2 linked regions of the Caballeronia sp. TF1N1 genome follow. The main gene of each other region encodes a partner of the protein of the gene in region 2 in a complex. Links are inferred from orthologs where the notes say so. Each region holds a gene or a part of one and is shown on either strand. Other genes may lie near its edges. The genes, in order: LDZ28_RS11535 and dapF.

Evidence for each region.
Region 1: the proteins of dapF (region 2) and LDZ28_RS11535 are in contact, whole or in part, in a solved structure (PDB 5YGU), measured with the Escherichia coli proteins. The link is inferred for Caballeronia sp. TF1N1 from one-to-one orthologs.

What each region holds. Positions count from the first base shown.
Region 1 is NZ_CP084626.1:2,481,357-2,484,437, reverse strand. What follows is about bases 75-2,833. They hold LDZ28_RS11535 (RNA pyrophosphohydrolase), read right to left. Parts: upstream 1,900-2,833; coding sequence 1,249-1,899; downstream 75-1,248. Other genes in these bases: LDZ28_RS11530 (proline--tRNA ligase), read left to right, coding at 2,195-2,833; LDZ28_RS11540 (hypothetical protein), read left to right, coding at 1,102-1,248; LDZ28_RS11545 (CNP1-like family protein), read right to left, coding at 579-1,142; proB (glutamate 5-kinase), read left to right, coding at 75-497. In the rest of the region: more of proB, read left to right, coding at 1-74; more of LDZ28_RS11530, read left to right, coding at 2,834-3,081. UniProt on the Escherichia coli protein: Master regulator of 5'-end-dependent mRNA decay.
Region 2 is NZ_CP084626.1:2,947,985-2,951,180, forward strand. Bases 323-3,196 are described here. They hold dapF (diaminopimelate epimerase), read right to left. Parts: upstream 2,265-3,196; coding sequence 1,380-2,264; downstream 323-1,379. Other genes in these bases: xerC (tyrosine recombinase XerC), read right to left, coding at 323-622; LDZ28_RS13820 (DUF484 family protein), read right to left, coding at 630-1,343; LDZ28_RS13830 (lipid A biosynthesis lauroyl acyltransferase), read right to left, coding at 2,344-3,196. Outside these bases: more of xerC, read right to left, coding at 1-322. UniProt on the Escherichia coli protein: Involved in the succinylase branch of the L-lysine biosynthesis and in the biosynthesis of the pentapeptide incorporated in the peptidoglycan moiety. Catalyzes the stereoinversion of LL-2,6-diaminopimelate (L,L-DAP) to meso-diaminopimelate (meso-DAP).

The sequences.
Region 1 (3,081 bases), 470 kb from region 2 along the record:
GCGCGGGTTCGAGCCTCGGACGCGGGGGCATGCTGACGAAGATTCTCGCGGCGAAGCGCGCGGCGCATAGCGGCGCGAACACGGTGATCGCAAGCGGCCGCGAAGCCGATGTGCTCACGCGGCTCGCTTCCGGTGAGATGATCGGCACGCAACTCATCGCGCGTACGGCGCGCATTGCGGCGCGCAAGCAGTGGATGGCGGATCACCTTCAAATGCGCGGTCACGTGGTGATCGACAACGGCGCGGTTCAGAAGGTCACAGCCGAAGGCAAGAGCTTGCTGCCGATCGGCGTGATCGACGTGAAGGGCGCGTTCGATCGCGGCGAGGTCATCGCCTGTTTGGACGACGAAGGACGCGAAGTGGCGCGCGGTATCACGAATTACAGCAGTTCAGAAGCGCGGCTGATTCATCGGCGGCCGAGCGGCGAGATCGAAACGGTGCTCGGCTATATGCTGGAGCCGGAGTTGATTCACCGCGATAATCTGGTGCTCGTCTGAGACTTGATACGTAAAAGGCCCGCTTGAAAGCGGGCCTTTTCGCATGAGCGCACGTTCGACGCAACTCAACGTAACCCAACTTCAGCGCACGTTGATGGAACTCTGTGTGCGTTTGTACTGAATGTTGCTGGCGATCTGCTTGGCCGTGCCGACCGGCAGTTTGCTCGTGCAGAAATAATCCTGATACAGCGCCGCCTGATACGCATTCAATTCGCCATTTTCTATGCGGCGAAAGTCGAATGCGACCTCGCGATCCCAAGCCGTACCGTTATCGTTGATGCTCGCGTAGCGGCGCCATTCGTAGGTATCGCAGCGAATGCCTTCGTAATTCACATTGCGCGCGCCGCTCGGGCTCGTCGCGACGATCACGTAGCGAATGACGCCATCCTTGCCGACCGAAAGCGAAGTCTTGTCGACGGCGAAAATCAGCGGCGTATTCTGCGACACGTTGAACGCAAGCAGATTCGAGGCTTCGGGCAGCGGCGGAAGCGTATCGACCTTTTCCTCGGTCCACTCCGGCTTCTGGTCGAGCAGATAGGTGAAGACGCCATCGTCCTGTGTGGACGGGCCTTTGTTGCTGGAGCAGGCAGCGAGCGTGGCCAGCATGGCCACGGATACCGCAGCGGACAACGCAAATGAACCAATGGCTTTCAATTCGATCTTCCCGAAAACAGGTGCGCATACGGCAACAGCACGGCGAATTGCTCGCCGTGCCGTGCTCAGTGTCAAAGTAAAAGAAGAACCGCAGTGATCAGTCGCACGAAGACCGCTGCACGATGATATGCACTTCCTCGCTGATCGTGCATTCTGCCTGAACCTCGTTGCCAGCGACGGTTACAGCAGGTGCTTCGATCGTCATCGTCTGGACGACGCGTGGATAGCGCGGTCCGTGATGCGCGACGCGCTCGCCGCGTTCGACGCGGGAGTTGGTACGCCGCAAGAAGCGGGATAGCTCGGTCAGAGCCAGTTGATAAACGTCACGCTTGAACTCGATTACCGCATCCAGCGGGACCCAGTATTCGTTCCAGCGCCAGGCATCGAATTCCGGATGGTCCGTCGCGCGCAGGCAAATGTCACAGTCGCGTCCCACCATGCGCAGCAGAAACCAGATCTGTTTCTGTCCGCGATAATGTCCGCGCACTTCGCGCTTGATGAACTTATCCGGCACCTCATAACGCAGCCAGTCGCGCGTGCGACCGACGACCTTGACGTGCTCCGGAAGCAAGCCGGTTTCTTCGTGTAACTCCCGATACATCGCTTGCACAGGGGTCTCACCGTACTTGATGCCCCCTTGCGGAAACTGCCAGGAATGTTCACGCAGCCGCTTACCCCAAAACACTTCGTTGCGCGCGTTCAAGAGGATGATGCCGACGTTCGGGCGAAAGCCTTCACGATCCAGCATACAACCACCTTCGAATCCTTTAAAATTGCTTTGATTATAAACAGATAACGGGCACGGCGTATTGGAATCAACCCGCGGAACCGGCCTTCGTCATTAGCCCGGGTTCGAAGCACGCATAAGCGACTTTTTGCCAGAGCACTCCGCGTGCGGCAAAATCTTCTTCCGTTGGCCGAAGTAGCGCATCGACGCGCTGCCTCTGCTCCGTACAAAGCCGTCGTCCGTCCCGTCGTTCACACGTATCGCCAGTTTCGAGAGTCAGAGCTTTCGGAGCGCGTGGCGCATTTGGAAAACTTGAATGAAAGCATCCCGTTTCTTCATCGGCACCCTGAAAGAGGCGCCCTCCGAGGCCGAAATCGTCAGCCACAAGCTCATGATGCGCGCCGGCATGATCCGTCGCGTCGCGGGCGGCATTTACGATTACCTGCCAATTGGCCTGCGTTCGGTACGCAAGGTCGAGGCCATCGTGCGTGAAGAGATGAACCGCGCGGGCGCGCTCGAACTGCTGATGCCCGCCGTGCAGCCGGCCGAACTGTGGCAGGAATCGGGACGCTGGGAACAATACGGCCCCGAACTGCTGCGCTTCAAGGACCGTCACGACCGCGACTTCGTCATGGGCCCGACGCACGAGGAAGTGGTGACCGAGATCGCGCGCAGCGCAATCAAGAGCTATCGGCAGTTGCCGGTAAACTTCTATCAGGTGCAGACGAAGTTCCGCGATGAAATCCGCCCGCGCTTCGGCGTCATGCGTGGCCGCGAGTTCATCATGAAAGACGCGTATTCGTTCGATAAAGACACGGCCGGCCTCGCCGAGTCGTATCGGAAAATGTTCGATGCCTACGTGCGCATCTTCACGCGCATCGGCCTGGAGTTTCGCGCCGTCGCGGCGGACAACGGTTCGATTGGCGGCAGCGGCTCGCATGAATTTCACGTGATCGCCGAGACGGGCGAGGACGACATCGCGTATTGCCCGGCTTCGGATTTCGCGGCGAACGTCGAGGCTGCCGAAGGCGTGCCGCTCATCGCCACGCGCGCCGCGCCCGCCGAAGAGCTCAAAAAGACGCCGACGCCCGGCAAGGCGAAGTGCGAAGCCGTCGCCGAGTATCTCGGCATTCCGCTCGAGCGCACGATCAAGTCGATCATTCTCGCCACCGACAACGAAGGCGCCGAGCCGACCATCTGGCT
Region 2 (3,196 bases):
CGAATTCGCCGCGTACCGCGATCCACGCGCGCAAGGCATCGACTGCCTTGCGTCCGACTGGAACCGAACGCCGCCGGTTGCCCTTGCCGAGCACCGTCACTTCCTCGTGCGCGAGATTGAGCCAGCCTTGCGAGCGGTATTCGGCGGTCTCGACGAAATGCACGTCCAGCCCGACCAGTTCGGCGAGCCGCAAGCCGGACGAATAGAAGAGTTCGAGAATCGCGTGATCGCGCGCGGCTTCGGTTGTGCTGGCCTGGGGCGCGTCCATGAGCGCCATGGCGTCATCGACGGAAAGCGCCTTCGGCAAGCTCTTCTCGCGCTTGGGCGCGCGAATGGTCGCCACTGGATTCGCGGGCATGTCGACTTGCTGCGCGAACCATCGATAAAACGCCCGCCACGCCGACAGCCGATGCGCGATGGAGCGCGACGACAGCCCCGCCGAATGCGCCCTGACCACCGCGCCGCGCATATCGAGCGCGGTCAGTGATTCGAGCGGACGGTCTTTGGCGAGCGCGCGCAGTTCGCTCAGTTCGTACGTGTAGCCACGCAAAGTGTGTTCGGACAGACGCCGCTCGTGTTCGAGCATCGAAAGATACGTGGCGATGGCTTCGGCGGCGTCCATGGCGATCTCAGTAAGGCATCAGACGGCTCAAAGCCGCGCTGGCCAATGCGCCGATCTGCGTGAGGAAGTCGGTCGCCATGCCGTCGTGAAAGCGGCGCGGATCGGGCGAGCCCATGACGAGCAGGCCGAAGGTGGGCGCATCCGGACCGGCTTGCGGATCGCGCAGGGCGATGAGCGAGATCGATTCGATCTTGCGCTGCGCGGCGCCTTCTCCGGCAACGGTCGTAGCCGACGCCGAGTTCGGCGCGCCAAGCCACTGCGCCGCCGCGAAGCCGCTGTTCGCGCCGCAATACGGCACTTCCAGATTGTTCGCGAAGATGCGCACTTCCTCGCCGACCTGACGCGCGAAGTCGGCCTGGCGATACCCTTCGTCGACATCCCAGACGCGCAGCGCGGCGTGCGGAACGTCGAAGACTTCGCACAGGCCGCGACTGATGGTCGAGGGCAACGCGTATGGATCGCGCTGCGCGATCACGCGCACGGTCCAGCGGTTGAACTTCGTCGAGATGCTGTCGTTTTCGTGGCCGTAGCGCAGCAGTTCGGCGAGGCGCCGTTCGAGTTGCTTGTTCTTGTCGCGCAGCATTTCCATCTGGCGTTCCTGCAGCGACACGGCGGATTTGCCATGCGGATTGGACAACCGGATCGTGCCGAGCAGTTCAGCGTGCTCGGTGAAGAAATCGGGGTTGTCGAGCAGATAATCGGCGACTTCGCGTGGATTCATGGTCGATGGTCGTAATGATGCGATGCGTATGCAAACTCAGCCGGCGATGCGGTCGAGGTCGATCTCGCCTTCGAAAACCGTCGCGGCGGGTCCGGCCATGAAAAGTGGCGCGGATTCGTCGCGTGCGCCGTCCCAGCCGATGGTGAGCGTGCCGCCGTGCGTCTCGACGCGCACCGGCGTGTCGAGCACGCCGCGCCGGATGCCTGCCGCCACCGCCGCGCACGCGCCCGTGCCGCACGCGAGCGTTTCGCCCGCGCCGCGTTCGTAGACGCGCAGCTTGACCGAATGACGATCGACGATCTGCATGAAGCCCGCGTTGACGCGCTTCGGAAAGCGCGCGTGACGCTCGATCAGCGGACCTTCGACGAGCACGGGATACGCTTCCACGTCATCCACGATCTGCACGGCGTGCGGATTGCCCATCGAGACGACGGAAATCCAGCGCGGTTCATTCGCGTAGCCGTTCAGATCGAGCGGCCAGAGCGTGTCGTTGCCTTCGTTGCGGCCTTCGAGACCGTGTGCGTCGAAAGGCACTTCGGGCGCATGAAACACCGGCGTACTCATGTCGACCGTCACTTCGCCATTGGCTTGCATGGTCAGCGTGATGACGCCGTTTTGCACCTCCACGCGCACGGTGGCGGCGTCGGTCAGCTTGCGGTCGCGCACGAACTTCACGAAGCAGCGCGCGCCGTTGCCGCAATGTTCGACCTCGCCGCCGTCGCAATTGAAGATGCGGTATTTGAAATCGACGCCCTCGATGGTCGGCTTTTCCACCAGCAGCAACTGGTCCGCGCCCACGCCGAAATGACGGTCGGCGAGCGCACGCACTTGTTGCGCGCTCAGATCGAGCGCCTGCGTGTAGCCGTCGAGCACGACGAAGTCGTTGCCCGCGCCTTGCATCTTGGTGAATTTGAGTTTCATGGCGCTATTGTATGTGAGCCTCACCGTCACGTTTCATGACGTTTCGCGACGATCTGCGCCACCACGGCGCCATGCGCGCTCAATAGAAGCCCGGCTCGCCCGGCGGACGCGTTTTGAAACGCTTGTGCACCCAGTAATACTGCTCCGGTATGTGCGGAATCTGCTCTTCGAGGAATTCGTTCATGCGGCGCGCGTCGGCTTCGTCGTCGCCAGTGGGGTAGTTCTGCCACGGCTCGAAAATCTTCAGCCGATATCCCTTGTAGTTCGGCAGCACCTCGCCGATGAACGGCACCACTTGCGCCTTGCCCGCTTTCGCCAGCCGGCCGACGGCCGTCAACGTACACGCCTGAATGCCGAAGAACGGCACGAAGGTGGAATTGCGCATGCCGTAGTCCATGTCCGCGCCGAGCATCACCGGTTTGCGGTCGCGCAGCCAGCGCAGCACGATACGCGCGCTGTCCGCACGGCTCGCCATGTCCGCGCCGAAGCGGGCGCGCTGCGCTTTCGCGATTTCCTCGACCTGCGGATTCGAGAACGGTTGATACAGCGACCCGCATTGCCGATGCAGCGAGTAGTTCAGAAAGATCGATCCCGCCTCGATGCCGACGAAATGCAGGCCGAGAAATAGCGTGGGCGGCAGGTTCGGGTCGGAGAGATCGACGGCGCTGTCCACCTCGATCAGTTTTTCGAGCTTCTTGGCCGAGCCGAACCACTGCACGCTGCGCTCCACATAACTGCGGATGGCGTGGCGGAAATGCTGCTGCGCGACTTCCTCGCGGCGCTCGGGCGACCAGTCCGGAAAGCAGAGCGCGAGGTTCGTATGTACGATGCGCTTGCGTCTGCTCGGGATCTGATAGAGCAGCCAGCCGAGTCCGTCGCCGAAACGTGCCGTGATGCCGTAAGGGATGAGCGCCAGAAACTTGAGAAAGCCG